4 regions of the Solwaraspora sp. WMMD937 genome follow, and region 3 is predicted to be linked to each of the others. Evidence: riboswitches for the same ligand, from Rfam matches in the RefSeq annotation. Region 3 holds a riboswitch; each other region holds the start of a gene.
What was found. A riboswitch is a leader RNA that binds a small molecule or an ion and turns the genes downstream of it on or off. The one in region 3 is predicted to bind cyclic di-AMP.
Positions count from the first base shown of each region.

Region 1 (7,529 bases), 2.1 Mb from region 3:
AACAGTTCAGCTGGAAGGGCCTGCTCGACTTCACCACCTGTACGGAGTGTGGCCGCTGCCAGTCGCAGTGCCCGGCCTGGAACACCGGCAAGCCGCTGTCGCCGAAGCTGCTCGTGCTGTCGCTGCGCGACCACGCCTACGCCAAGGCGCCGTACCTGCTCGCCGGCGGCGGCAAGGACCTCACCGGCGAGGAGAAGGGCACGGCCGAACAACTCGCCAAGGTCGACGCCCTGGCGCTGGCCGAGGCCGACCGCCCGCTGATCGGCGGTGCCGACGACGGCGGCGTCATCGACCCGGACGTGCTCTGGTCGTGCACCACCTGCGGGGCCTGCGTGGAGCAGTGCCCGGTGGACATCGAACACGTCGACCACATCGTCGACATGCGCCGCTACCAGGTGCTGATCGAGTCGAGCTTCCCCAGCGAGGCCGGCGTGATGCTGCGCAACCTGGAGAACAAGGGCAACCCGTGGGGTGCTCCGCCGAACACCCGGGAGGACTGGACCAAAGGTCTCGACTTCGAGGTTCCCCGAGTCGGCGAGGTGGACGACTTCGAGTACCTGTTCTGGGTCGGCTGCGCCGGCGCGTTCGAGGACCGGGCCAAGAAGACCACCCGCGCGGTGGCGACCCTGCTGCACGAAGCCGGCGTCGACTTCGCCATCCTCGGCGAGGGCGAGACCTGCACCGGCGACCCGGCCCGCCGGATCGGCAACGAGTTCGTCTTCCAGATGCTGGCCCAGCAGAACGTCGAGACCCTCAACGAGGCGTTCGGCGACCGGGAGCCGGCGAGACGCAAGATCGTCGCGACCTGCCCGCACTGCTTCAACACCCTCGGCAACGAGTACGGCCAGCTCGGCGGCCACTTCGACGTCGTCCATCACACCCAGCTGCTGGCCCACCTGGTCGCCGCCGGCAAGCTCACCCCGGTCACCCCGGTCGACGGTGGGTTGACCTACCACGACCCGTGCTACCTGGGCCGGCACAACCGGGTGTTCAGCCCGCCCCGGGAAGTGCTCGGTGCCGCGTTGACCGCAGGTGCCGGGGCGGGCGGCGACGCGGCCCAGCTGCGGGAGATGCCACGCAACTCCGAACGCTCGTTCTGCTGCGGTGCCGGCGGGGCGAGGATGTGGATGGAGGAGCGGATCGGCAAACGGGTCAACGTCGACCGGGTCGAGGAGGCGCTCTCCACCGGTGCCCAGACCATCGCGGTCGGTTGCCCGTTCTGCTACACCATGCTCGGCGACGGGGTCACCGGCAAGCAGTCCAGCGGCGCGGCGGACGAGAACGTCGAGGTCGTCGATGTGGCGACGGTGCTGCTCAGGTCGGTCAAGCCGGCGGTAGCATCGTCGGCGTCATCGTCGGCCGAGGAGTAGGGAGAAGCGGGTGCTGGGTTGGGCCCGCGAGTTCCTCGCCCAGCCCTGGCCGTTCCTCACCCTCGCGGTGCTGGCCGGCGTGAGCCTGCTGGTGCACCGGCCGCTCGCCGTACGGCTCGGCTGGGCGCGCTGGCCGACGCTCGGGATGCTTCTCAGCGCTGCCGCGATCGCCGCGCTCACCCTGCCACCGGCACCGACCGGGTCCGGTGTACCGCTCGCCCCCGGGGTCTCCGTTTCCGGCCCGGACGGCCAGGTCTTCGCCGCGTGCCTCCGGTCGCTCACCGATCCGGCGGTGCTGTGGTCCGGGCTGGTCACCGTCGACTCGCTCGGCGAACGGGTCGGCAACGTGGCGATGTTCGTACCACTGGCGTTCTGCACGGTGCTGGCGGTCCGCCGGCCGGCGCTGGCCACCGGGCTGCTCCTGCTGGCCCCAGTCGTCGTCGAAGTAGGCCAGGCCGTGCTCGGCGTCGGCCGTGAGTGTGTCGGCTACGACTGGGTCAACAACGCGACCGGGGCGCTGATCGGGGCGGTCGGCGGCGGCGTGGTCCGGTTGCTGTGGCGGCGGTTCGCGCCGTCACCTACCAAGGTCAGCTAGCTGCCAGTCGCGACATCGGTAGCGGCGAAGACGCTGCGGGCGACCGTCGCCCGGTACCCGGCGACGACGTCGGTGGTCGCAGCGATCGGCCAGGCTGCCGGCCCGAGCACTGCGGGCGGCCGGCGCCGCGCGTCCAAGGGCTGTGCAACAGCGACGTTCGGTACGTCGAGTGCGTTCAGCAGGCAGGCCAACGCGGCGGTACGTGGTCCGACCGGTCCGGCGCCGCGCTCGGCGGCGGCCAGCCGTCGCCGGGTCTCCGTCTCGGCGGGCGGTTCGCCGCCGTCCGGCGGAGCGAATTTGGGCCGGGGCAGCACCCAGAGCACCCGGTCCCGTTCCCGGCGGAGCACCCCCGAGACGACCAGCCCGTTGAGTACCTCGTCGACTACACCGTGGGACAGATCGACCACCCAGTCGCGGGTCGCGCGGCCAGGCTCGGCCTGAATCCTGGTCCGGACCTGGTCGAGCAACTCCCGACCGTGGCCTCGACCCCGGGCATCGCCGGGTGCGTACCCGCCGGCGGGATCGTCGTCGGTCAGCACCCGGCCGTCTGCGTCAATCGCAATCTGGCCGCCGACGGCGAGGTCGCACAACACCGCCCCGGCGACGGCGTAGTCGAGCTCTGGGGAAGCGACGGTCGCGGTCCCGGAATCGTCATAGCTGAGCAGGACCAGCTCCTCCGCGAGGCTGAGCGATTCCATGTCATCATGCTAACCGCCCAGACCGGTGACCGCAGGAGAAGCGGTTGCTTCGGGGAAGCAGAGGCGGCAGGCGGTCTTGAACGAACACCGCGCTTTCCAATAAGGTGATGCACCGACCGCTGCGGATGTCGGCCTCCGTACCCCCGCCCGTGAGGCCCCAGCGATCGAACCATTGAAGGAGTCGCTGCCAATGGCACGTGCGCTCGTAAACTCGCACATCCATCGTCACAGTGGGTCCCGAAATCGATGCGGAGAGCATCGGCCTTTACGGCTCTTGCGGCGTAGTGCGATCACCCTGTTGCTCGCCGTAATTGCGTTGGTCATCCCGGCTGTTCCGGCCCACGCCGAGCCGACGCTGGCTGAGATCGAAGCCGAGTTGGACGCCCAGTGGCTGAAACTGGAACCGGTCATCGAGCAGTACAACAAGGTGCACAGCGAGCTCAAGGCCAACGAGAAGAAGGCGGCTGCGCTCGACGAGAAGATCCGCCCGCTGTCGCTGCAGGCCAACCTGGCGGCGGACGAGATCGGTGAGGTGGCCAACCGCTATTACCGGACCGGGCCGTCGAGCGAGCTGAACGCCCTCCTCCGGACCGGATCACCGACCAGCCTGGCGGATCAGCTCGTGGTGCTGGACCGGATCTCCAAGCGTCGGCAGGAAAAGATCACCGCCGTTCTGGAGACCCGCGACCGCTATCTCGCTGAACGGCAGACGCTGGACGAGTTGATCACGAAGCAGCAGGCACAGGACAAGACGCTCGCCGAGCAGCGCAAGACCATCGACGCCGAGATCAAGCGCCTGGAACGGGCGCGAAACGCCGCGTACCAGTCCACCGGCTACACCGGCGGATCCGGTGCCTCCGGCCCGTGCCCGGCGGTGTCGGTCGGCGGAGCCGCCGGAACTGCGGTCCGCACCGCGTGCGCACAGCTCGGTAAGCCGTACGTCTGGGGTGCCACCGGGCCGAACGCCTTCGACTGTTCCGGCCTGACCCAGTACGCCTGGGCAAGTGCCGGTGTCAGCCTCACGCATTACACCGGAACTCAGTGGAATCAGGGCAGTTCGGTCAGCCGCGCCAACGCCAAGCCCGGCGATCTCGTATTCTTCTTCAGTGATCTGCATCACGTGGGGATCTACATCGGTAATGGCCTGATGGTGCACGCTCCCCGCGCGGGTCAGCCTGTGCAGATGGAGAACATCGACAACATGCCGCTCGCCGGTTTCAAGCGGGTCGGCTGATCGCAGCAGGTCAGCCAGCCCGCCGAGGCAATCTGAGTGGCGCGCGTTGGTCGGCCGAACGTACGGGCGGACCGGTATGAACGGGCCGGTCCGCCCGGCAGAATTCGAACGCTTGAACGATGGCAGCCTATGCACGATACGCAATCGTCTGCGTACTCAATGAGATAGTCCATGTTTTCGCTTGCGTAGCGAGAACACCGCTCTCTACCCTTGGGGATCGTCGAGTCGGGAGGACGTCAACCAACCGGGTTGACCTCGGCCTGACACCGCCTAATCGCCGTCTGACGGCGAGCCGGGGACCCACGGCACTCTCGGGGTGAATCCGCAGGCCACCTGCGGTAGGGCGTCTCCTTTCCGCCCGAACCCGTCAGCTAACCCGGTAGGCGGTCTGGGGAGAAGGAGTCCGGTGGCTACGAGCGCCCCTCGGCGATACCTCCGGTGGTCCGGCCGCGACCATCGGCGAAAACCGCCGCACGACCCTGGCCGAATACTCACCACGTTGATCGCCGCCACCACCGGCGTCGGTCTGCTGCTGGTCGCGGCGCCGGCGCAGGCGCAGCCCACCGTCGCCGAGATCGAGTCGCAGATCGACGAGGTCTGGGCCGAGCTCGAACCGACGATCGAACGGCACAACGCCGTACGGCAAGACCTCGCCGCCAAGAAGAAGCAGGCGGACGAACTGCAGAAGAAGATCAAGCCGCTGCAGATCCAGATCGACCTGGCGATGGACCGGGTCAGCGAGTTCGCCGCCCGGTCGTACAAGGGTGGTAGTCCGTCGGTCTTCAACGCGATCCTGACCAACGGCAAGCCGACCCACCTCGCCGACCAGCTCGAGCTGCTGGACCAGTTCGCCCGGCGGCAGGCCCGCGACGTGCAGGCTGTCGTCGACCTCAAGAACGAGTACGCCGCGAAGAAGGCTCCGCTGGACGATTTGATCATCGAGCTGACCAGCACCGAGGCTCAGCTGGCGGCGAAGGCCAAGGAGATCGACGCCGAGGTTGACCGGTTGCAGGACCTGCGCCTGGAGGCGTACGGCTCGACCAACACCCTCGGCTCGCTGCGTCCCGCGCCCTGCCCGGCGACCTACCCCGGCGGTGCGGCCGGCAAGGCGGTCACCTTCGCCTGTGCGCAGATCGGCAAGCCGTACGTGTGGGGTTCAGCGGGACCGGGCAGCTACGACTGTTCGGGTCTCACCCTGGCCGCCTGGGGGCAGGCGGGTGTCTCACTGCCACACAACGCGGCCCGGCAGCGTCAGGTGACCGCCAATGTGAGCCGGGACCAGCTGCGCCCCGGTGACCTCATCTTCTACTACAGCGGGCTCTCCCACGTCGGCATGTACGTGGGTGACGGCTGGATCGTGCACGCCTCCCAGGCGGGCGAACCGGTGCAGATGCGCAAGATCGGTTCGAGTGTGCACAGTTACGGCAGGCCCGGCTAGACCTCACTCCTCCCCATGGCCTGGCGCGTGTCGCTGATCCCCCCGTCAAGCGGCAGCACCGGCCACCGGAAAGGCGCCCTCCCATGTCTCCCCCCGGCTTGGGAGGGCGCCTTTCGCCTCCCCGTCGCCGGTGCGCCGGCTCTCCGACAGCCCAGCCGGTTCAGCTGGTCGGCCAGGTGCGCCACCGCTGCCAGGACCGGCTCGGAGTGGGCCCACGCTGGCCCTGGTACCGGGATCCGTAGACCGCCGACCCGTACGGATGCTCCGACGGCGACGAGAGCCGGAAGATGCACAACTGCCCGATCCTCATCCCGGGCCAGAGCTTGATCGGCAGGTTCGCCACGTTGGACAACTCCAGCGTCACGTGGCCGGAGAAGCCGGGGTCGATGAAGCCGGCGGTGGAGTGGGTCAACAGGCCCAGCCGACCCAGGCTCGACTTGCCCTCCAGCCGGGCGGCCAGGCCGTCGCCGAGCGAGACGACCTCGAGCGTGGAGGCAAGGACGAACTCACCGGGGTGCAGGACGAACGGGTCGCCGCTGGGCACCTCGACCTGGGACGTCAGATCGTCCTGCCGGGTGGCCGGGTCGATGTGGGTGTACAGGTGGTTGTTGAAGACCCGGAAATACCGGTCGAGCCGGACATCGATGCTCGACGGCTGGATGAGCGAGGATTCGAACGGCTCGAGGGAGAGGCCGCCGGACTTGGTCTCCGCGACGATGTCCCGGTCGGAGAGGAGCATCGTCACACGATAGCGACCGTGCGGCCGGTGTGACCGTGCGGTCGGTGTCCTGGCCGGAACGTACCCGGATCGGCGTGGCCGGGCGATCCCACTATCTCTTCGTACACATGTTCGATAGAATCACCGCATGGCAACCTGGTCCGAGTTCGCAGCCGACGAGCCCCGCCTGGCCACGGCGATCCGACTCCTCATGCAGCAGTACGGTCCCGGCCTCGGCTACCTCGCCACCGTCCGAGCCGACGGTGGTCCCCGGGTGCACCCGGTCTCCCCGGTGATCACCGACAGTGGGTTGTTCTGCTTCATCATCGACTCGCCGAAGCGGCGTGACCTGGAGCGGGACGGTCGGTACGCGCTGCACTCGTTCCCGCCGGAGGAGAGTGACGACGAGGCGTACCTGGCAGGTCGGGCGCATCCGGTCACCGATCCGGCCAAGGTGGGTCGGCTCGCCAGCGATCTCGGGGCCGTGCCGCACGTCGACTGGCGGCTGTTCGAGTTCACCGTCGACGTGGCGATGGTGGCGCAACGCGCTGGCAGCACCGGCCACTACGCGGCGGCGGCGCCACGGCAACCAGCCGTCCAGGTCTGGCTCGACCCGACCAGTGGCAGCGTTTCCCACCCGGTGCCGGCCCCGGTCGCCTGCTGATCCGCCGCATGGCACCGGCCGACGCCTCGACGCCCTACCCGTTGACGGTCGGTCGACGGGCGCCGAGCCGTTACCCCATGCTGTGCTCGGTCGGCGGCCGGGCCTGTTGCGCAGCGACCGGGCGGACCGGGTAGAGTGGGGCCGCTCGCGGGTGTAGTTCAATGGCAGAACATCAGCTTCCCAAGCTGACAGTGCGGGTTCGATTCCCGTCACCCGCTCCACACCGAAAGCCCTGGTCAGGATGCGAATCCCAACCAGGGCTTTCGTCGTATGAGCGCGGGGATCGCCGGCAGCTTCCTACTTTCGCGGGTACGCGGCCTGCAGCACTTCGCGAAGCAACTCGCTGGGGCTGCGATTGGTTAGCTCTGCCACCTTTACGATCATCTCGTAGGTTTGGTCATCAATCCAACTGCCCGAGCTGCCCGCCTCGGAACCCATGCTGCGTCGGCGGACGTGATGCCGCAGGTACATCTTGATGCACCTGCGGCATCAAGCTGAACAGGTAACCCCTGGACCGAGGAGGTTGCACTGCGTGCAACGACCGCCGCGTGTCATCACCGACCTTGCGGTGTGGACGACGTCGGGCCGATACCCAGCAGCGCCAGCGCGGCGACCCGGCTTTCGATCACCTGGATCCGGTCGGCCCGTTCCGTCGGGGACCAGTGGGCCCGCTGGTTGGTCACCTGCCCGGGCCACTTCCGGTAAAGCAACCCCGGCTCGTCGATGAAGTGACCGTCGCTGACCGTGCTCGCGGCGAGGAGCAGCCCGGTGTCCTCGGAGGCGGGCAGCGCCAGCCAGCCGCCCAGGGCCAG
Region 1 is NZ_CP120738.1:1,122,322-1,129,850, reverse strand. It holds gene O7621_RS04995 (heterodisulfide reductase-related iron-sulfur binding cluster) at 1-1,370, shown strand, start outside; gene O7621_RS04990 (VanZ family protein) at 1,381-1,965, shown strand; gene O7621_RS04985 (GPP34 family phosphoprotein) at 1,962-2,663, opposite strand; gene O7621_RS04980 (NlpC/P60 family protein) at 2,854-3,897, shown strand; cyclic di-AMP (ydaO/yuaA leader) riboswitch at 4,155-4,298, shown strand; gene O7621_RS04975 (NlpC/P60 family protein) at 4,397-5,335, shown strand; gene dcd (dCTP deaminase) at 5,496-6,074, opposite strand; gene O7621_RS04965 (pyridoxamine 5'-phosphate oxidase family protein) at 6,202-6,717, shown strand; tRNA gene O7621_RS04960 (tRNA-Gly) at 6,865-6,938, shown strand; gene O7621_RS04955 (glycosyltransferase family A protein) at 7,272-7,529, opposite strand, start outside.
Region 1: it holds a riboswitch for cyclic di-AMP, as region 3 does, so the genes downstream of both, O7621_RS04975 (NlpC/P60 family protein) here and O7621_RS13895 (NlpC/P60 family protein) in region 3, are expected to answer to the same signal.

Region 2 (7,529 bases), 2.7 Mb from region 3:
TGGAGCGCGACGCGATGGTCTTCCACGCGGCCCGGCGGCGACATCTGCTCGACGCCGAGCACGAAGGACTGGTGTTCGGCCGGCTCGATCTACGCGACGGCGCGGTGTTGCACGTGGGTCGGCTCGGCGTGCGCGGCGAGCGGGCCGAGCCGCTGCTGATCGACTGGCGTGCCCCGGCCGCCGCCGCGTTCTACCAGGCGACGCCGGCCCGACCGCGGGGCGTGGTGCGGCGGCGCACCATCCAGTCCCGGGGCGAGCGGGTCATCGGCGTCTCCGACGACCTGCTCGATCCGGCGGCCGCGCCGGCCGGGATGCGGGTGGTCGGCGACGGCGCGCTGCTGGCCACCCTGGCCCGGGCCAAGGGACGTGGGATGCGCGACATCGTGGCCACCATCCAGCAGGAGCAGGACCATGCGATCCGGTCGCCCGCCGCCGGGGTGACGATCGTCTCGGGCGGCCCCGGCACCGGCAAGACCGCGGTCGCCCTGCACCGGGCGGCGTACCTGCTCTATTCGGACCGGAGCCGGTTTGCTGGCGGCGGCATCCTGGTTGTCGGCCCGACCGGTGTCTTCGTCGAGTACATCGCCGCGGTGCTGCCAGCCCTGGGTGAGGAGAGCGCCACCCTGAGGTCGTTGGGATCGCTGCCGCCGGGAGTGTCGGCGACCCGGACGGATCCAGCGGCGGTCGCCGTGCTGAAGGGGTCACTACGGATGCGGCGGGTGCTGGAACGGGCGGTACGTGACGCGGTACCGGACGGGCCGACCGAGTTACGCCTGCTCTACCGGGGGCAGTTGCTGCGGCTGCGCAGCCCGGAGCTGGACGGCATCCGAGCCCGCGCGCTGCCCCGGGGTGCACGGCGCAACGAGGTCCGGCGGGCCGGTATCGATGGGTTGTTCGAGGCGTTGTGGGCGCAGGCCCGGCAGTTGGTGGCCCCGGCCCGGCTGCCCGGCCAGGCCGAGTTCGAGGACGAGTTGTCGGACCGGGACGATTTCCGGGACTTCCTGCGGGCCTGGTGGCCCCGGCTGCTGCCGCGACACGTGCTGGGCTGGCTGGCTCGGCCGGACCGGCTGCGTCGGTACGCGCGGGGAGTGCTCGACCCGGCCGAGATCGCGGTGCTGGCCGATGCGTTCGGTGACCTGGCGGACAACGGGCCGACGATTGCGGACGTGGCGCTGCTGGACGAGTTGGACGAACTGCTCGGCCGGCCACCGCAGCCCCGCCGCCGGCACCGGGATCCGTTCCAGGTGACCGGCGGGGTGCGTGAGGTGACGACCTTCGCCGACCGGGATCGGGCGGCCCGTGCCGCCGCCCGGGAGCGACCGGCCGACTACCGGGAGTACGCCCACGTGGTGGTCGACGAGGCGCAGGACGTGTCGCCGATGCAGTGGCGGATGATCGGGCGCCGGGGCCGGCTCGCCTCCTGGACGGTGGTCGGGGATCCGGCGCAGACCGCGTGGACCGGGGATCCGGCCGAGCTCGCCCAGGCCCGGGACCGGGCGTTGGGGCGGCGGCCGCAGCGGGAATTCCAGCTGACTACGAACTACCGCAACCCGGCGGAGATCTTCGAACTGGCCGCCGAGGTGATCCGCGAGGTCGCTCCGGACGCCCCGTTGCCGACGGCGGTCCGGTCGACCGGGGTGGTGCCGCGCCGGGACCGGGTAGCTGCGGCCGTGCTGCCGGCTGCGGTCCGTACCGCGACCGCTGAGATGCTGGCCGCCGTGGAGGGGACGGTCGGCGTCATCGCAGCGGTGGCCCGGCGGGACGAGGTCGCCGGCTGGCTCGGCGAGCTGGCGACCTCCCGGCTACAGGTGGTGTCGAGCCTGCAGGCGAAGGGCATGGAGTACGACGCGGTGGTGCTGGTGGCCGGCGAGGAGATCCGTGCCGAGTCCGAGGCCGGGGTGCGCACGCTCTACGTCGCGCTCTCCCGGGCGACGCAACGGCTGGTCACCATCGACCTCGACCCGGAGTCGATTGCACATATTGCTATGTGAGCATTATTCTGCTGACGAAACGCCGGGCAACGGAGGGTGGCAGGCGTGGGAGTCGGACACGATCACGGTGCCGGGAGCACCGGTCAGCGACACTACGGGCGCCTCTGGGCCGCCTTCGTCCTGCTGGCGGTCTTCATGGTGGTCGAGGCGGTCACCGCGCTCGCGACCGGTTCCCTGGCACTGTTGTCCGACGCCGGGCACATGTTCACCGACGTGCTCGGCATCGGCATGGCGCTCGCAGCGATCGCCGCTACCCGACGACCGGCCGGGGAGCCGCAGCGCACCTTCGGCCTTTACCGCCTCGAGGTGCTGGCCGCGCTGGCGAACGCCGTACTGCTCGCCGGGGTCGCGCTCTACGTCCTGGTGGAGGCGGCCCGCCGGTTCGCCGATCCAGAGCCGGTGACGGTCGGCCCGATGCTGGTGGTGGCGGTCGCCGGCCTGCTCGCCAACATCGTCGCCTTCGCCCTGCTGCGCCAGGGAGCCCGGGAGAGCCTCAACGTGCGTGGCGCCTACCTGGAGGTGCTCGGCGACCTACTCGGCTCGGTGGGGGTGCTGGTGGCCGCCACGGTGATCGCCACCACCGGCTGGTGGTACGCCGACCCGCTGGTCGCCGTCGGTGTCGGGGTGTTCATCCTGCCGCGCACCTGGCGGCTGGCCCGGGCCGCGCTGCGCATCCTGGTGCAGGCGGCGCCGGAGCATGTGGAGGTCGCCCGGGTCCACCGCCGGCTGGCCATCGTGCCGGGCGTCTGCGACGTGCACGACCTCCACGTCTGGACGCTCACCCCGGGCATGGAGGTGGCCTCGGCACACCTGGCCGTGACCCCGTCGGCCGATGTCGGCACGGTGCTGCGGGACGCCCGGACGGCCCTGCACGACGAGTTCGGTATCGAGCACGCGACGCTGCAGATCGAGCCACTGGCCCCCGCCGACTCCTGCGGACCGGCCGACTGGTGATTAGCAGATGCTTAAGTTTCGTGACCTTCCCGCGACGTTCACAGCTACGATATACGTATATTTCTGATTTTTCCAGACATAACATGGCTATCGATACCGGGACGACGACCCGGGGAGCCGGTAGTCTCGGCCCCGGTCTCCGCTCGGGCGGCGCCCCTCCGGCGCCCGCGGAGGCCGTCGCCTAATCGCCGTACGGCGAGCCGGGGAACCACGTACCTGGGGTGCATCCGCGTCACGCGGTAGGGATCTTCCGTCCCGAACCCGTCAGCTAACCCGGTCGGCGGCTGACGGAAGGAATGCACAGTGTCGCGCACAGTACACAGAAAAACCCGGTCCGCGTTATTGGCGGCGTTGACCGCCGCCCTGATGGCCGTCACCGGCACCCCGATCGGCTCGCCGGCCGGAGCCGCCCTGCCCGCCAACCGGCCCGACCGGGTCGACGACGAGGGAGGCACCGACAGCCTGCGCAAGGAGCTCGATGCGGCCTCGAAGGGCTGGATCGACGCCAAGGCGGCGCTCAACCATTCGAAGGACCGGCAGAAGAAGCTGTCCGAGCAGCTCGACACGGTCGGTGCCGAACTGGAGCAACGGAACAGGAACGTTGGGCACATCGTCGACCGCGCGTACCGCAACGGCCGGCTCGGCCCAGTCTCCGCGCTGCTCAACAGCACCTCGCCGGAAGGATTCATCGACCGGGCGGCGGCGCTGAGCGCGGTGACCGCCAACGAGGAGAAGCAGCTCCGCGAGCTGTACCGCACCCGTGACCAGGTGACCAGGTCCAAGGCCGCGATCGAGCACGAGATCCGGGAGCAGCAGAAGCAGGTCACCATCATGGACCAGCGCCGGAACCAGGCGGAGCGGGCCCTGGCCGTCGCGGTCGCCGCCGAGAAGCAGGCGGAGGAACGGGCGAGGCAGCAGGCGGCGGAGGAGGCCGAACGGGCCGCCGCCAGCGGGTCCTCCGGCTCCGGGTCCTCCGGCTCCGGGTCATCCAGCTCCGGGTCATCCAGCGCGTCGGCAACCCCGGCTCCGCGCAACGCGAACGGCTCCTGGCCGGCCGAGTCGTGCAACGTCGACGACCCCACCACCTCCGGCTGCATCACGCCCCGTACGCTGCACGCGCTGAACCAGGCGAAGGCTGCCGGCTTCACCCGCTACGTGTCCTGCTTCCGCAACGGCAGCTCCGGCGAGCACCCCAAGGGCCGGGCGTGTGACTTCGCCGCCCAGCCCAACGGCTTCGGTGGAGTGGCGACCGGCGGCGACAAGAGCTACGGCGACAACCTCGCGAACTACTACATCAACAACGCCGACCGGCTCGGTGTGCTCTACGTGATCTGGTACAAGCGGATCTGGCTGCCCAGCAGCGGCTGGAAGACGTACAGCGGTGCGGGTGGCGACCCGTCCAGCGACCACACCAACCACGTACACCTGTCGGTGTACTGACGTCCGCGATCGGGGGCGGACGGCCACGTCGGTGGCCGTCCGCCCCCGTTTTCTATTCGCGGCGGAATCAGCGTACGGCGTCATTTACGCAACAGCGGCAGACCGATCGGCATATTTACCGACGGTCACCGGCAACCACGCGAGAGCGCTCTACCGCCATGCAGTCGCACCCGGCTCGCGCCAGAGCACATGCAGCCCACGAAGCCGAGAGAGCGCTCTCAGAGAGAGGTATATAGCAGCACCGGCGCGGCTGTCAACAGACAGCCACGACCCCGTACCGGATACACGAAACTTCATGTCGGGATATTGACAGAAGCCCGCATCTCTGATGACCTCCTGGCAATAACTCATTAATGGGCGTGAAATTTTTCGCGATCGTGGACCGCGCCCGACCCAACCCGGAGGCACCATGAACCTGTCGATCCATGGCGCGCGAACAGGTCGTACGCCGCGCCGGATCCTGGCAGCCACCACCGTGACAGCGCTGGCCGCGACCGGACTGATCTTCGGCGTACTGCGCACCGCCGACGCCGCCACCGTCGGTGCCGGCAGCTACACCACCACCCGCCCGGCGGGCGCCGCCGCCCCGACCGCCTGCGGCAACATCTCCGCCAACCCCCGCCAGTACGTGACGGGCAACGCCCCCGGCGGAGCCGTGCCCACCAACGACTGGTGGTCGTCGCTGCTGTTCAAGCGGTACAACTGCGCCTACTCCAACCCGCTGCACGCCCACCCGATGTCGTTCCAGCCGACCGCCGGCGGGCTCGGCGTCTCCTACACCACCGAGGCGGCGATCTCCGGTACGTCGACCGGCGTCGGCGAGTACCACTACCCGTACACGCGAGAGTTCACCCTCGGCGTCGCCGGGCTCAACGCCCCGGACGTCAAGGTCGACGGCTGGACCGACTGGACGGTCAGCCCGTACTGGTCCGACGGCGCCCGCACGCTACGCGCCACCGTCGGCCACGGTCTGCCGTTCGTGTACGCCCAGGTCACCGGCGGCAACGCCGAGCTGTCGTTCCCCGGCACCCCGACGGTCTGGCACCACGGCGGCGCCCGGGTCGGCTTCTCGATGCGCGGCCACGACTACGTCGCCTACGCCCCCAGCGGAGCGGCCTGGTCCGTCTCCGGGACCACGATCAGCTCCACCCTTGCCGGCCGCGGCTACTTCTCGGTCGCGCTGCTGCCCACCGGAGCCGGCACCAGCGCCGCCCGGCGCACCGCGTTGATGGACAGCTACGGCCGGTACGCCCACGCACACGTCACCGGCACCCGGGTCAGCTGGAGCTACGATCAGGCCAGCAGCACGGTCGACGCCACGTACAGCTTCACCACCACGGCCCGGGAGGGCACCGTCACCGGCACCGTCGTCTCGCTCTACCCGCACCAGTGGAAGCACCTCGACGGCGGCAGCCCGATCGCCGAGACCTACGTGTCGGCCCGCGGCCCGATGCGCAACCTGGTCGGCGCGACGTCGTTCCGGACCGCGATGCGCTTCCACGGCGTACTGCCGGAGGTCCCAGCGGTGGCCACCAGCGTCGGTGCCGACCTCGCCACGCTCACCGCGCACCTGGACCAGGCCGCGTCCGGCGACCCGCTCGCCGGCTTCGACAACGACACCTACTGGACCGGCAAGGCGCTCGGCCGGGCCGCCCGGCTGGCCGAGATCGCCGACCAGCTCGGCCGCACCGCCCAACGCGACCACCTGCTCACCGCGATCCGGAACCGGCTGACCGACTGGTTCACCGCCAGCCCCGGCAAGACCCAACGGGTGTTCTTCTACGACCAGGCCTGGGGCACTCTGGTCGGCTACCCCGCCTCGTACGGATCCGACACCGATCTCAACGACCATCACTTCCACTACGGCTACTACATCGCCGCCGCCGCGACGCTGGCCAAGTTCGACCCCACCTGGGCGGCGACCAGCCAGTACGGCGGAATGGTCGACCTGCTGATCCGCGACGCCAACAGCTGGGACCGCAACGACCCGATGTTCCCGTTCCTGCGCGACTTCGACATCTACGCCGGCCATGACTGGGCCGCCGGGCACGGAGCGTTCTTCGCCGGCAACAACCAGGAGTCGTCCTCGGAGGGGATGAACTTCGCCAACGCCCTGATCCAGTGGGGCCTGGCCACCGGCAACACCGCGATCCGCGACGCCGGGCTGTACATCTACACCACCCAGTCGGCGGCCATCCAGGAATACTGGTTCGACTCCTCGGACACCAACTTCCCGGCCTCCTTCGGCCACCGGTCGGTCGGGATGGTCTGGGGCGACGGCGGGGCGTACGCCACCTGGTTCAGCGCCGAGCCGGAGATGATCCAGGGCATCAACATGCTGCCGGTCACCGGCGGCTCGCTCTACCTCGGCTACCGGCCGGACTACATCGCCACCAACTGGAACGCGCTGGTCACCAACAACGGCGGCCCGCCGACGGTCTGGCAGGACATCCTCTGGTCGTTCCAGGCGCTCGGCGACGCCAGCAGCGCCCTGGCCAACCTGCGGGCGAACCCCAACTACCCGGTCGAGGAGGGCGAGAGCCGAGCGCACACCTTCCACTGGGTGCGCAACCTGGCAGCGTTGGGCCGCGTCGACACCGGCGTCACCGCGAACACTCCACTTTACGCGGTGTTCGACCGCAACGGTGCCCGCACCTACGTGGCGAGCAACATCACCGCGTCGCCGGTCACGGTCACCTTCTCCGACGGTACCCGGATGACCGTGCCGGCCGGCCGGACCGCCACCACCGGTGCGCACACCTGGAGCGGCGGCACCGCCACCGGTGCCCCGACCACCCCGAACCCGTCACCGAGCCTGTCCCCCACGCCGCCGGCCTCGCCCACGCCGGACCCGACCACCCCGCCGGTCACCTCGGACCTATTCCACCTGCGGTCCGCCGGGGTGCTGAGCAACACCGCCGGGACGAACGCGACGACGGTCACGGTGCCGTCGGCCGCCGGGGCGAACTACGACGGTACGCCGCACAACCCGGTCACCTTCCGGGCCTGCGGGTTGACCGGTGCGTACCGGTCGGCGGCCAGCACGTTCGAGCTCCAAGTGGACGCAGGCACCTCGGTCGGTGCGGGCATCCAGGCCCGGGTGTCGTACGACTTCACCGGCTCCGGCAGCTACGGCCGTACGGA
Region 2 is NZ_CP120738.1:5,934,375-5,941,903, forward strand. It holds gene O7621_RS26170 (AAA family ATPase) at 1-1,991, shown strand, start outside; gene O7621_RS26175 (cation diffusion facilitator family transporter) at 2,037-2,945, shown strand; cyclic di-AMP (ydaO/yuaA leader) riboswitch at 3,114-3,244, shown strand; gene O7621_RS26180 (hypothetical protein) at 3,312-4,385, shown strand; gene O7621_RS26185 (glycosyl hydrolase) at 4,795-7,529, shown strand, end outside.
Region 2: it holds a riboswitch for cyclic di-AMP, as region 3 does, so the genes downstream of both, O7621_RS26180 (hypothetical protein) here and O7621_RS13895 (NlpC/P60 family protein) in region 3, are expected to answer to the same signal.

Region 3 (7,529 bases):
GTTGAGCTGCCAGATGGACAGGTTCAGCGCGGCGGCGAAGGTGACCCAGCCCCAGTACGGGACCATCAGCAGAGCAGCCGGTCGCCAGACCCGCCAGAACAGCACCACGGTGAGGCCGACAAGCAGCCAGAGGAGCACGATCTCGGCGAACGCCAGACCGTACCGGCCGGCGGCGAAGAACAGCGGTGTCCAGGCGGCGTTGAGCACCAGTTGGGCCAGCCAACTGGCGATCGCCAGGCCGGCACCGGCCCGCCGCCAGACGGTGAACCCGGCGACGGCGATCAGCACGTACAGGATGGTCCAAACCGGGCTGAACAGCCAGGACGGCGGTGCCCAGGACGGCTGGACCAGTTCGGCGTAACGGGAACCGGCGTCGCGGGCGGCGAACGCCCCGACCGCTGCGGCCGCCGCCACCAGGCCGAGGAACACCGGTAGACCCCACCACGAGCGCATGGCAACTCCAGGGGAATGCATGGCGACTCCAGGAAACAGGTAGGGCCGGGGCCGCCGGCGCCGGTCCGCGGTGGGGAGGACCGGGCCGGTTCCGGCGGCCCCGGCAGGCTCGGGGTCGATGTGGTCAGGTCGATGTCGGTTGAGGGGGCCGGGGTTACGCCCGGCACCGTCAAGCGAACAGGCTCACGCCACCGGGGCCGACCAGCAGCCCGACGACGATCAGCACGATGCCCCAGAGCAGTTGCCGGCGGAACAGCGCGAGAACGCCGGCGACGACCAGGACGACTGCGAGAATCCAGAGAAGTAGCTCCATGGCCGCTGAATACCCTTGCGGCCGGCGACGGAAACCTGCACCGGTCTGGTCAAGGGACCGACCCGGCGAGCGAATACACGCTGTACGCCTGTTTGATCACCGGATGGGCGACGTTCCGGACCCGTACCCCACCGGGTGTGGTGCCCCGCTCCGTGCCGAAGTGGGCGTGACCGTGCACCGCGAGGTCGGTCGGTGCCGCGTCGATCGCCTCGGCAAGCAGGTAGGAGCCGAGGAACGGGTAGATCTCGGGCGGCTCGCCGGCTAGCGTCTCCGGCACCGGCGAATAGTGGGTCAGCGCCACCCGTACGTCGCAATCCAGCCCGGCCAGCGCCGCCCCTAGCCGATCCGCAGCGTCCGCCGTGGTGGCGACGAACGCCTTCATCTCCGGCTCGCCGAACCGGCTCGCGCAGCGCCCGGCGAACCCGCCACCGAACCCTTTGACCCCGGCTATCCCGAGCCGGCCGCCGGGGCAGTCCACCACCACGCCGTCGCCGTCGAGCACCGTGACCCCGGCGTCGCTGAGTATCCCGACCAGCTGCGGCACCTGGTCACAGTGGTGGTCGTGGTTGCCGAGCACCGCCACCACCGGGACCGCCAGACCGCCGAACTCGTCGGCCACGCACCGCGCCTCCGACTCCGTGCCGTGCCGGGTCAGGTCGCCGGCCAGCAGCAGGACGTCGGCCCGGTCGCCGAGCTGCACCAACGCCGGGCGGAACCGGCCCAGCACGTCGCTGTCCATGTGCACGTCTCCGACGGCCGCGACGCGGATCACGACAGCTCCTCCGTCTCGGTCGGCGCGGTGGTCCGGCTGACGACGATGTCGACGATCAGGCGTACGCCGGGGAAGCGCTCAGCCACCAGCCGGACGATCTCCGCCCGCCGGTGGGCGCTCTCGACCTCCCCGCACAACACCAGGCTGTGGTCCCGGCGGGAGACGCCCACCCCCTGCTCGGCGATGTCGGCGTGCTCGCTGAGCAGCCGCTGCACCGCAGCCTCGGTGTATCCGTCCAACCGGTCCGGCCCGGTCTTTCGCGTTGACTGCCCCGATGTCCGGGTCATCTGCCCACCTCCTGGCTGTCGTCCGGTGCCCGTCGGTGACCTACCCGTTCCCGGCCGGTTCGTGCCTGCAGGCACAGCGCGTCACAGCGGTGAACGGGTGGCGGCGTGCACGTGCTCGCTACCGTTGGGAAGGTGCTCGTCACAGCGACCCATGCGCCACCACCGTCACCGTCCCGGCCCGCGCCTCGCCAGCCGTCGCCCGTACAGTCCACGTCGTCAGCCGTGCCGCCATGCCCGCCACCGGACACCGCAGGGAGCACAGTGGACGCCGATCCGGCCTGGTCGCCGCCGGCCGGGCTGCGACGGATCGCCTTGGTGGGCATCGACGGGGTCGGCAAGACCACTCAGGCGCACCTGCTGGCCGAGGCGCTGACCACTGCCGGCCGGCCCGCCCGGTACTGGCGCAACGCTGGCGGCCGACGCTGGCTCGACCGGTTCGCGGTCCGACTCGGACGCCCGGACGCCCGGCGGATGGTCGGCCGTGGTGGGCTGATGTTCCTCGAGGCGTTGCTGCGCTGGCTCGCGATCGCCCGGTCGGTGCTCGGCTCCCGCCGGTCGATCGCGGTGATGGACCGGTACGCGGTCTGCCAGTACGCCAGCATCCGCACCCATGGCGCCGGCCGCTGGGAGCGGCTCGCCCGGCTGGCCTACCGGGTGTTTCCCCAACCGGACGTGACGTTCCTACTCTTGCTGCCGCCCGTCGAAGCGGCCCGGCGGATCGACGCCCGGGGCACCGACCACGAGTCGCTGGAGTTCCTGGCGACCAGCGCGGCCGCATACGGGTCACTGCCGGAGGCCGCCGGGTTCGTGGCCATCGACGCCCGGGGCACGGCCGCCCAGGTCGCCGCAGTGATCCGGCAGCGGCTGACCGAATGGCAGCCGGACGACGGCCGTCCGGCCGGCGCCTCGTGGCGGCCGGGTCCAGACGATTCGCGTGCGTCGTGACCCGCAGGCCGGTGTCTGTCGGGAGCTGCTGAACCGTGCACCCCGCTCGGGCCGTACTCCTGGCCAGGACCAACCAACCGGCGTCGGCCAGGACCAACCAACCGGCGGGCAGTGACGAGGATCGCAGGAGGGGTAGTGACGGGAATCGCTGCGCCCTGCCCGGTGTCGTGGTGTGCTGGGAGCCTGCCACACCCCACCGACCTCAGTGAATCGGGCAGTCGGCCGGCCCGACGCAGCGCGGCGATCGAGGAGCCTGGCAGGAAACGCCAATCCTGTTCACAGCAATTATTCAGGCAATCGTGTCAGCTTCGACTCACGAGACGGAATCCCTGACGCGTCTCATCTGTTGTGCAGGTGTCGGCGCCATACGGCGGGGCCTGCCACATCAGGTTCGCCGGATCGGAGGCGGACGTGACGGGGGAGAGGCTGATGGAGATGCGCATCGCAGGTGACAGGGCACGACGTGGGGTTAACGAGGGGACCGTGAGCAACGTGGAGAAGACGATGGCTTTGCGGACCGACGAGGTAGCCGAGGAGCGGGACCTCGTTGGCGTCTACCTGCATGAGATCTCCCGCACGCCGCTGCTCGACGCGGCCCGGGAAGTCGACCTCTCCAAGGCGATCGAGGCCGGTCTGTACGCGGAGCACCTGCTGGAGCAGGGCATGCCGCGGGCCGGGGTGAGCCGCGAGGAGCTGGAGCGGCTGGTCGTCGAGGGTGAACGGGCCAAGGACCTGTTCATCCGGGCCAACCTGCGTCTGGTGGTGTCGATCGCCCGCCGCTACGTCCGGTCCGGGATGCCGATGCTGGACCTGATCCAGGAGGGCAACACCGGTCTGGTCCGCGCGGTGGAGAAGTTCGACTACGAGCGTGGTTTCAAGTTCTCCACCTACGCGACCTGGTGGATCCGGCAGGCCATCAGCCGGGCGATCGCCCAGCAGGAGCGGACCGTACGGCTTCCGGTGCACCTGGTCGAGGACGTCAACCGGATGCGCAACGTAGCCCGCCAGTTGACCCGCGAGCTCGGTTCGGACCCGGAGCCGGAGCAGATCGCCGCCTCGCTCGGCGTGCCGGTCGAGCGGGTGCACGAGCTGGTGCGGTGGTCGCAGGACACGGTGTCGCTGGACACCCCGGTCGGCGACGACGGCGATACCAACCTGGGCGACCTGGTGGCCGACAGTGACGCACCGTCGCCGGAGGACATCGTGCTCACCGGGTTGGAGCGGCAGCGGATCGAGGGCCTGCTCAACCACCTGGACGACCGGTCCGCCGGCATCATGCGGGCCCGGTACGGCTTGGAGGACGGGCGAGAGCACTCGCTGACCGAGGTCGCTTCGCGCTTCTCGCTGTCCCGGGAGCGCATCCGGCAGCTGGAGATCCAGGCACTGGGCCGGCTGCGGGAGCTGGCCCGGGCGGAAGGGCTGCAGGCGGCCTGACGAATCGGCGGCAGGCGACCTGATCCGCCGATGAACTGACAACCCACCGACGAACTGACGACGGCCCGGCATCCGCAAGCGCGGATGCCGGGCCGTCGTCAGTTCGTCGGGCGAGCGACCGGGTCAGCGGACCCGGCCGTAGCCGTACGGCGGCATCATGTCCACGCTGGCCAGCTCGACGGTGCGGCCGAAGGTGGGTGCGTGGATCACCTGGCCGCCGCCCACGTACAGGCCGACGTGGGCGAGACCGTTGTAGAACACCAGGTCACCGGGCTGCAGTGCGCCACGGTTGATCTTCGCGACCACGTCCCACTGCATCGCCGCGTTGTGCGGCAGGCTCTTGCCGGCGGTACGCCACGCGGCAAGCGTCAGGCCCGAGCAGTCGTAACCGTTCGGGCCGCTGGCAGCCCAGACGTACGGCTTGCCGATGGCTCCGTACGCAAACTCGACGACCGAGCCGGCGGCACCGGACACCGACGGGACGGTTCCGGTGTACGACGAGCCGGTCTCGCTCGCGGCACCGTAGGCCCGTTCCCGCTTGTCCATCAGCTCGTCGATGTCCGCTTCGATGCTCTTCTTGCGGTCAGCGAGCTCCTTGACCTGGGCGTCCTGCTTCTTCAGGGCCGCCTGCAGCTTCTCCTGCTCGGCCAGGTAGGTCAGTTGGGTGCTGGTGAACTCGCTGAGTCGCTGCTGCCGGTCCCGGGCCAGGTGGTCCAGGGTGCCGAGCCGGTGGATGAAGCTGCCGGAGGTGCCGTCGAGCAGGGCGGTCGCGGTGCTCAACCCGCCGGTCTTGTACGCGTTGACCGCGATCTGACCGACCTCGGTCTGCGCTGCCGCGAGTTCGGCTTGCAGCGGGCCGAGCTTGGCGTCGATCTCCTCGGCCGCCGCCCGGGTGGCCTTGGCCTCCTCCCTGAGCCGGTTGTACGACTCGACGACCTTGGCCAGCTCTTCGGATTCCTTGTCGATCTGCTGCGTGAGTTCGCTGACCGTCGGCTGGGCGGTCGCGGCGGTCGCCGGTACCACCAGGCCGAGGCTTACGCCGGCCAGCATCAGGGTGCGCAGCAGAATCCGCGCTGTTGACAAGAACGCAGAACCCTTCTTCCTAGCCGCCTACCGGGTTAGCTGACGGATTCGGGCGGGAAGTTCGCCCTACCGCGGTGAACCGCGGATTCACCCCAGTTGCCGATGGGTCCCCGGATCGCAACCGTGAGATTACTGTTTGTAATGTCAGATAATCTCGGGACGGCGATTCGGCGGCACTGGACCGGCGTCACCGCTTCCCGGCGACTGGCGACCGGACCAGCCGATCCAACTTAGCCGCAAGGGTTGCGACCAGGAAAGTGCTGCGATCGTGATCCGTGGCATGGAACTGGCCGGAGGCCGTTGACAGTTACTTGATGTGACGGTTGGCTGCTCTGGGCAACATTCCTATTGCCCTCGGGTGACTGGTTGACTCCGGCGCGTTGTCCTTGGACAGCGCCTGATCAATTGCGAATAATGCGTCATTAGTCGGTCTACGCGGTTGTCGTCAGTAAGCTATCGGGATAAATGGGCGCAAAAGGTCTGGTTCGCCATCCAGGACGCGGCCTGCCGTACGTCATTCTGCTAGGTGGCAGAATGACTACCTTCCATCGAGTAGCTTGCTGTTCGCACAATGGACCCGCAAGGTCAGCGCCGCACGAGCCCTTCGGAGGCAGCTATGCGTGCTACTCGCCAGACCCCACCCCGACGCGGTTCCCCGGTACCCGCACAGTCCGGCTCCAGTGTCGGACGGACCTTCTACCGGCAGCCCGGCATCTGCGTGACCGGTGACTGGTTCGTCGTGGCCGGCCGGCGGTTCGCCGTCCGCGACCTCACCGAACTCCGGACCGCACGAGGCGCCCGCGACCGGCTCACCGGCCGGGTGATCGCGGTGACCGCCCTGACCCTGGCGGCGGTCGCGGTGACCGTCGGCTACACCCGGGGGCTGGACGAGGTCAGTGCTGGGGCCTACCTCGCCATGCTGGCGGCCGCGTTCGTGCCGGTGACGGTGGCCTGGCTCGGCGACCGGTTGCGGCCGCGGGCGTACGAACTCTGGGGCCGTCACCAGGGACTGCTGTTGCTGCTGTTCAGCACCGACGACGAACGCCAGTACGGCCAGGTGAGCCGGGCGTTGATGCGGGCCCGGGAAATGTCCCGGCTGGCCGGTCTGTCCGAGCCGGTCACCATCGAACCGTGGGTGCCCGACCAGCGGTGAGCGGGTCCGACCGCCGCTGCGGTCGCCAGCGGGCTGGTCGACGTCGATCAGCCCGCGTCTCGCCCGTCCAGTCGACGGGCGAGGTCGTGCAGCATCGCCACCGAGTCGGCCGGTGACAGGGATTCTGCCCGTAGTCGGTCGAAGACATGCTGGTACGGCCGGACCTCGTCGGCCCGGTCGATGACCTCCTCGACCAGAGCGCTCTCCACGTACACCACGTCAGCGTCGGCCTGGTCGGCGAAGTGCAGGATGACGAACGGCCCGAGCACCGTGTTGCTTCCGGCGGCGAACGGCAGCACCCGGACCGTGACATGAGGTGCCGCCGACATCTTCGCCACGTGCTGGAGCTGCTCGCGCAGTACCCGCGGGCCGCCGGTCATCCGGCGCAGTGCAGCCTCGTCGATGATCACCTCGATCTGCGGCGGATCGGCGCCGAAGAGCACCTCGTGCTGGCGGGCCAGCCGGATCTGCACCCGCCCTTCGATCTCGGCCGCCGGTACATGGTGCGGGCCGTCGGCCGGGATCACCGCGCGGGCGTACTCCTCGGTCTGCAGCAGACCGGGGAAGCTGATCGGCTGGAAGTAGCGCAGTGCCGACGCTTCCGCCTCCAGCCCGATGTAGGCCGCGTAGGCGGCCGGCACCCGGTCCTTATAGCCGCTCCACCAGGCGCGCCGTCGTGCCGCCCGGGCCAACTCGACGAGCTCCTGCACCTGCTGCTGGTCGCGTACGCCGTACAGGTCCAGCAAAGCCTTGACGTCGTTGGTCGAGATGCTGACCGACCCCGACTCGATCCGGATCAGCTTCGACAGCGACCAGTCCATTTGAGCGGCGACGTAGTCCTGGGTCAGCGCCGCGGCATCGCGTGCCCGGCGTAGCGCCGCACGCAGCCGGCGACGCCCGATGGTCGGGCCCTGGTGTCGGGCAGGCATGGAAACGCTCCGGGAGAGTGCCTTGCAGAGTGCTACCTGGCTGGTTGCCACCCTGTTGCACGCTACACCGCCGTCGTCAGGTCTGCTAAGGACGGCCGGCCCCTCCGCATGGTCCGGACGGCGGTTTCACCGGGTTTCGCGGTGTCGCCCAGTCGCGTCG
Region 3 is NZ_CP120738.1:3,193,143-3,200,671, forward strand. It holds gene O7621_RS13865 (TspO/MBR family protein) at 1-453, opposite strand, end outside; gene O7621_RS13870 (GPGG-motif small membrane protein) at 623-766, opposite strand; gene O7621_RS13875 (metallophosphoesterase) at 816-1,505, opposite strand; gene O7621_RS13880 (hypothetical protein) at 1,535-1,825, opposite strand; gene O7621_RS13885 (dTMP kinase) at 2,087-2,770, shown strand; gene O7621_RS13890 (sigma-70 family RNA polymerase sigma factor) at 3,206-4,204, shown strand; gene O7621_RS13895 (NlpC/P60 family protein) at 4,328-5,254, opposite strand; cyclic di-AMP (ydaO/yuaA leader) riboswitch at 5,298-5,432, opposite strand; gene O7621_RS13900 (DUF6232 family protein) at 5,904-6,440, shown strand; gene O7621_RS13905 (DUF5753 domain-containing protein) at 6,488-7,369, opposite strand.

Region 4 (7,529 bases), 1.3 Mb from region 3:
GCGACGCATCGCCGAAGACGGGGTGCAGGTCTACGACGGTTCATTGGCCTACCTTCATGCTGCCCGTTGGGTCGGGCTGCACCGGGCCGTCGTCTCGGCCAGCGCCAACTGCCGGGACGTGCTGATCGCGGCGGGGATTGAGGAGTTGGTCGAGGTGCGGGTAGACGGGGTGATCGCGCGCGAAAAGGGCCTGCGGGGCAAGCCGGAACCGGACACGTTTCTGGCCGCTGCCGCGCAGCTCGGCGTCGAGCCGGGCAACGCCGCGGTGTTCGAGGACGCGCTGGCCGGCGTGACGGCGGCGCGTGCGGGGGAGTTCGGCTGTGTCATCGGTGTCGACCGGGTCGGCATCGGTGACGAGCTGCTCGCCAACGGTGCCGACATCGTGGTGAGCGATCTGGGGGAGTTGCTGGTCGGAGCCGAACGGTGATCCGGGAGCGGGCCTACCCGGTGGAGCCCTGGCACGTGCGGGAGACCCGGCTCGACTTCGACATCCTGGCCCAGTCGGAGTCGGTCTTCGCCCTCGCGAACGGGCACGTCGGTTTCCGCGGCAACCTGGACGAGGGCGAACCGCACGGGCTGCCCGGCACCTACCTCAACTCGTTCTACGAGTTGCGGCCGCTGCCGTACGCCGAAGCCGGCTACGGCTTCCCCGAGTCCGGCCAGACGCTGGTCAACGTCACCAACGGCAAACCGATCCGGCTGCTGATCGACGACGAGCCGTTCGACGTGCGCTACGGCGACCTGCTCTCCCACGAGCGGGTGCTCGACCTGCGGGCCGGTCTGCTGGACCGCCGGCTGGAGTGGCGCTCGCCGGCCGGGCGTACCGCCCGGGTCCGCAGCACCCGGCTGGTGTCGTTCACCCAACGGGCGGTCGCGGCGATCTGCTTCGAGGTGGAGGCGGTCGACGAGCCGTTGCGCATCATCGTGCAGTCCGAGCTGGTCGCCAACGAGGAGCTGCCGGCACAGAGCAAGGACCCGCGCGTCGCCGCGGTGCTGGAGACGCCGCTGCAGGCCGAGGAGCGGCTGGTGCAGCCCGACGGCGGGCTGCTCATCCACCGGACCAAGGCCAGCGGGCTGCGGATGGCGGCGGCGATGGGGCACGAGATCGACGGCCCCGGCGAGGTCTCGGTCAGCACCGAGGGTTTCGACGACTGGGTCCGGACCACCGTCTCCTGCCTGCTGGAGCCGGGGCAGCGGCTGCGGATGGTGAAGCTGCTGACGTACGGCTGGTCCAGCCAGCGCTCGTTGCCGGCGCTGCGCGACCAGGTCGGCGCGGCGTTGGCCGGCGCCCGGATCTCCAGCTGGGAAGGGCTCTGCGCCGAGCAGCGCAAGTACCTCGACGACTTCTGGGGCCACTCGGACGTGCGGGTGGACGGCGACCCGGAGATCCAGCAGGCGGTCCGGTTCGGGCTGTTCCACGTGCTGCAGGCCGGTGCCCGAGCCGAGCAGCGGCCGATCGCGGCGAAAGGGCTGACCGGCCCGGGGTACGACGGGCATGCCTTCTGGGACACCGAGATGTTCGTGCTGCCGGTGCTGACCTACACCCAGCCGGGGGCGGTCGCCTCGGTGCTGCGCTGGCGGCACTCGACCCTGGACCAGGCGCGGGAGCGGGCCCGGATGCTCGGGCTCAACGGGGCGGCGTTCCCGTGGCGGACCATCCGCGGCCAGGAGTGCTCGGCGTACTGGCCGGCCGGCACGGCCGCGTTCCACGTGGCGGCCGACATCGCCGACGCGGTCCGGCGGTACGTGCACGCCACCGGGGACGTCGAGTTCGAGCGGGAGATCGGCCTGGAACTGCTGGTGGAGACCGCTCGGTTGTGGCGTTCGCTGGGCCACCACGACCGGCACGGCCGGTTCCACATCGACGGGGTGACCGGGCCGGACGAGTACACCGCCGTGGTCGACGACAACATCTACACCAACCTGATGGCGCAGCGGAACCTGCTGACCGCTGCCGACTGCGCGCTGCGCTACGCCGACCGGGCCTGGGTGCTCGGCGTCGACGACGAGGAGACCGCGGCCTGGCGGGACGCGGCGCTGTCGATGCACGTCCCGTACGACGACGAGCTGGGCGTGCACCCGCAGTCGGCCGGGTTCACCCGGCACCAGGAGTGGGACTTCGCCGGCACCCCGCAGGACCACTATCCGCTGCTGCTGCACTACCCGTACTTCGATCTGTACCGCAAGCAGGTGGTCAAGCAGGCCGACCTGGCGCTGGCGATGCACTGGCGGGGCGACGCGTTCACCGAGGAGGAGAAGGCCCGCAACTTCGCCTACTACGAGCGGCGTACGGTGCGGGACTCGTCGTTGTCGGCGTGCACCCAGTCGGTGATCGCCGCGGAGACCGGCCATCTGGAGCTCGCCCACGACTACATGGGTGAGGCCGCGTTGATGGACCTGCACGACATCAACCGCAACACCCGCGACGGCATCCACGTGGCCGCCCTGGCCGGGGCGTGGCTCGCGCTGGTCGCCGGCTTCGGGGGGATGCGTGACCACGGCGGGGAGCTGGCCTTCGCTCCCCGGTTGCCGCAGCGGATCAACCGGCTGGAGTTCGCCATGATGTGGCGGGGCCTGCGGCTGCGGGTGGCGGTCCAACACGACGAGGTGACCTATTCGCTGCGTGACGTCGACCCGAACGCCACCGTTGACCTCACTCACCACGGCGAGCCGATCACGGTGGCTGCGGACAAGCCGGTCACCCGGGCGATCCCGCCGGCCAATCCGGTCGGTCCGCCGCCGCAGCAGCCGACCGGCCGGTCACCGGTACGCCGGTCGGCGCGTACCGGCTGACGGCGCGTACCGGCTGACAGTTTCTTCGCGCGGTGCCGGCCCGGCCCGGCACCGCGCGAAGCGAGGTCAGGTGGTCACAGCAGGGACAGGTGTACGTGGTTGGTGTGGTCGCTGTTCGGGTCGCCGCCGGCACCGCTGTACGAACTCCAACCGGTGGTCGGTGACCAGAACTGGCGGTACCAGATGACGTAGAGGATGCCCAGCTTGTCGGCGTTGCGGACCAGGAAGGCGGTCAGGTTGTTGCCGTACAGCCGGTCGTCGCCGAAGGCGTCGCCGCCGAACCCCTGCTGCTGGGCGGAGAAGTCGCAGGCCCGCCCCTTGGGGTGCTCGAACGGCCCACCGGGGCGGAAGCAGGAGACGAAGCGGGTGAAGCCGGCCTTCTTCGCTTCGTTCAGCGCGTGCATGGTGCGCGGCGTGATGCAGCCGCTCGTGGTGGGGTCGTCCAGACTGCACGACTGGGACGGCCAGGAACCGTCCGAGTTACGCGGCGCCTGGGCGGCGACCGGCGAGGTGGCCGAGACGAACCCGTTGGTGGCGACCGCGCCGACCAGTTGGAGGGCCTTTTCGGCCTCTTTCTTCTGTCGGGCCATCGCCTCGAGTTGCTGTTCCTCGCGGGCCACTTCGGCGTCGATCGCGGCGACCGCCCGGGCGGCCTGTTCGCGGGCCTCGTTGAGCTGCCGAATCCGCTTGTTGTCGTGCATGGCGATCATGTCCAGGCCTTCGGCGCGTTCCAGCAACGCGTCCGGGTCTGCGCTGTTGAGCAGGACCATCACCGGGGTGATCCGACCGAGGCGGTACGAGTTGGAGGCGACCTGGCCGATCTGTGGGGTCAGCGCCGCTATCCGCTCCTCGACCTTTTCCAACTCGAGGTTGAGCTTCAACTGGCGTTTGCGGGACTCGTCGACCGCCGCCTTGGCTTCGACGAAGCCTCGGCCGGTCGATTCGAGCACTTCGCTGAGCAGTGGCGGGGCGCCTTCGTCGTCCGGATCCTGAGCGGCGGCCGGCGACGCTACGACGAAGCCGGCGAGCAGGGCGGCGACGGCGGCGAGCGCCGCAGCCGTCGGAATCCGCCGGCGGAGGGGTGCGGTCATCCTGTTCCTTTCCTTGGCCGCCGACCGAGTTAGCTGACGGGTTCGGGACGGAACGATCCCTACCGCTGGCGCGGATTCACCCCGGTGGAAACGTGGTTCCCCGGCTCACCCCGGAGGGTGATTGGGCGGCGGTCACCGCCGGCACCGGTGGGCGCCGCCTGGCGGAGACCGCCGGCAAGCTTACCGGATCGGTCACCGGCATCAACACCTCGACAATCCTGACTGAGCTGGAAAAATCCGTTACCAGGCAACGACTTTCGGTGATGTCCACTTTCTGCGTCCGGCGGCGTACGACAAGTCGTCAGGGGCCGGGATATCGCTGCGCCGAGGTTAGCGGCTGACTACAGTGCGTATGAGGAAAAGCGGGAAAGTCGTAGCGTCGGACGGATCCTCGGTGAGAGATGACGATTCCCCGGTCGGGCCGCCGGACGCCGACAGCGTGGTGGTGATCGGCCTCGGCCGGTTCGGTGGTCAGGTCGCCCAGTCTCTGCTCCGCCTCGGCCACGACGTGCTGGGTATCGACGAGCATCCCAAACGGGTGCACCGCTGGTCCGAGCGGCTGCCGAGGGTGGTCGAGGCGGATTCGACCGATGACCGGGCGTTGCGCCAGTGTGGCGTCGCCGACTACCCCCGCGCGGTGGTCGGCATCGGCTCGGACGTCGAGGCAAGCATCCTCACCGTGGTGGCGCTGACCGAACTGGGTGTCCCGGAGGTCTGGGCAAAGGCGATCACCGCCAAGCACGGCCGGATCCTCGCCTCAGTCGGCGCGCACCATGTGATCTTTCCGGAGGCGGCGATGGGTGACCGGGTGGCCCACCTGCTGGCCAGTCGGATGCTCGACTTCATCGAGTTCGACGACGGGTTCGCCATCGCCAAGGTCTGCGCCCCGCCGGACGCCGCCGGCCGGACGTTGGCCGAGTCCCGGCTACGTCAGCGGTACGGCATTACGGTGGTCGGGATCAAGGAGCGGGACCAGCAGCTGAGGTACGCGGGACCTGAGACGTTGATCCCGCCGGATGCGCTGCTGATCGTCGCCGGGGCGACCACGGCGGTTCAGCAGTTCGGCCGGTGAACATGGGCGTGACCGCCTCATCACACCTTCATTTCGTGAGCTGATCAGCCGCTGGACTTTCGCAAACTCGTGACTCAGGCTACAGTCCCTGCATGGGAGCGCTTCCATCGATGGATGTGCCCCCGTTGAAGTAGTCGACGCGTGGCGCGGCGATGGCGACATCACCGTGTCAACCGCACAGCTCCCCGGGCTGGCGGCGGGCCAAGCCCGGACTCCGCCGCCAGCCCGCGCACCACCTGTCGAGAGGAGGTGGAACCAGAGCCACTCGCGTGGCCCGGCTCCCGCGCGTCACGCACGACCTGGACGCCAGACCGCTCGTGCGTGTTTAGCAACTGATGGTGGGGACGGGGGTTGCCCTCCCCGTCCCCACGCTAGTCCTCGATTGTTACGGCGGGGAATCGCCGACAAGTCAGGACCGCGACGCCGGTCTGTCCGACAGCGCTGCCCAGCCTGCCGATGCATCGGCAGGCTTCGTTGTATATTAGGGCCTGGCCAGTGGCTGGGCCGCCGCGCCCGGTCTGCGGTGACGATCGGCCCGGGCCCTTCCGTCGTCCCGCAAGGGTTCGAGGCTCGTCGATAGGTAGTGGGCAAGCTCACAGTCGGTCGATCAGCTGGTCGCGACCGGACGACCCGGTCACGCGCCGCCGGCGCGGTGGTGCCCGGCTAGCTACTCGGCGAGCAACCCGCCACCGACGAACTTCCTGCTCAACGGCGACCGGTGCACGTCCTCGGGTGGACCCCTCGTCAAAGACGCGCTGGTGACGGCGGCTTGCTAGCCTCGCCCGCATGCGGGTGCTGGTGGTCGAGGACGACCCCGAGGTACGCAGCGCCGTCGTCACCGCGCTGCGCTCCGGCGGATTCGCCGTCGACCAGGCGGCCGACTGGAGCCAGGCCGACCTGAGCATGAGCATCAACGACTACGACTGCCTGGTGCTCGACCGGATCCTCCCGGAAGGCGACTCACTGCACCAGCTCGGCCACCGACGGCGGGCCGGGCTCACCACACCGGCCCTGGTGCTCACCGCGCTGGACAGCGCCGGGGATCGGATCGCCGGCTTCCAGGCCGGTGTCGACGACTACGTGGTGAAGCCCTTCGTCACCGCCGAACTGGTGCTGCGGGTCCGGGCGCTCTGCCGACGCCGCGGCGCCACCACCCCGCCGCTGCTGCGGGTGGCGGATCTGGAGGTCGACGCCGCCCGCCGGGAGGTGCGCCGCGCCGGCGTCCTACTGACGCTCACCCGCAAGGAGTTCGCCGTCCTGGAGATGCTGCTGGTCCGGCGCCCAGCGGTGGTCAGCCGGAGCGACCTGTTCGAACACTGCTGGGACGAGCTCGCCGACCCCAGCTCGAACGTGGTGGACGCGGTGGTCGCCCAGCTGCGCCGCAAGCTCGGCGAGCCGCAGCTGATCCACACCGTACGCGGGGTCGGCTACCGGGTTGGCGGGGCGCCGCCGTGACCGCCGGCCGAATCGGCGGGGCGCCGTCGTGAACCGCCGCGACCGGCGGGGCGGCAAGCCGCTGCAGACCGCCGACCGGCTGCGCAACCTGCGGATCCGGATCACGCTGCTGGTGATGGCGATCAACGTGGTCGGCCTGGCCGGAATGGGCGCCGTCGCGCTGCTGGTCGACGGGCGGCAGCGCGACGAGGTGGTCGCCGCCGAGCTGCGGCGTACCGCCAGCACCGCCGCCGCCCTGCTCTACTACGAGTCCGGGGCGCTGCAGCTCGACAAACTGTTCGACAACGCGGTCGCCAACGGCACCACCGCCGTCTACGTCTACGAGGCTGGCCGAACCGACCTCAGCCTGGTCTTCGCGTACCCGGCCCGGCTGCCGGTCGTCCCGCCGGACAACCTGCTCGCACCGGCCCGGACGGTCTGGACCTCCGGCACCGAGCTCGCCGGTGGGGTCGGCGACACCGCCGGTACCCCCACCCCGCTGCTCGCCGTGCCGTTCCAGCACGCCGTCACCGGGGCGGTGGCCGGCGCCGTCGTGGTGCTCGGCGACACCGGGCCGGCCGAGACCGCCAACCGGCGGCTGGCCCTGGCCCTGGTCGCCGGCGGCGTCAGCTTCACCGCGCTGGCCTGCGCCGGCGGTTACCTGCTCGCCCGCCGCGGCACCGAGCCCATCGCCGACGCGCTCAACCAGCAGGAACGGTTCGTCGCCGACGCCGCGCACGAGCTGCGCACCCCGTTGACCGTGATCCGTGCGGTCTCCGAGACCGCGCTGGCCGAGCCGCAGCGCCGCCCGGCGGCGCTGCGCCAGGTGGTGCGCTCCGCCGACCGGCTCGCCGACTCGGTCTCCGTCCTGCTCACCCGGGCCCAGCTCGTCGCCGGCCTGCGCGACCTGCGCCGCGAGCCGTTTCGCCTGGACCAACTGGCCGAGGAGGTGCTGACCGACACCGTCGTCGCGCCGCACCGCGCGGTGCCGGTCACCGAGGCGGTGGTGGCGTACGGCGACCCGGCGCTGGTCCGGATCGCGCTGCGCAACCTGATTCAGAACGCGGTCCAGCACGGTCGGGCCGCCGACCAGCCGGCCGAGATCCGACTCGAGGTCACCCCTGGACCGCCGACGGTAC
Region 4 is NZ_CP120738.1:1,871,670-1,879,198, forward strand. It holds gene O7621_RS07960 (beta-phosphoglucomutase family hydrolase) at 1-427, shown strand, start outside; gene O7621_RS07965 (glycoside hydrolase family 65 protein) at 424-2,793, shown strand; gene O7621_RS07970 (hypothetical protein) at 2,868-3,884, opposite strand; cyclic di-AMP (ydaO/yuaA leader) riboswitch at 3,887-4,022, opposite strand; gene O7621_RS07975 (TrkA family potassium uptake protein) at 4,279-4,956, shown strand; gene O7621_RS07980 (response regulator transcription factor) at 5,743-6,411, shown strand; gene O7621_RS07985 (HAMP domain-containing sensor histidine kinase) at 6,440-7,529, shown strand, end outside.
Region 4: it holds a riboswitch for cyclic di-AMP, as region 3 does, so the genes downstream of both, O7621_RS07970 (hypothetical protein) here and O7621_RS13895 (NlpC/P60 family protein) in region 3, are expected to answer to the same signal.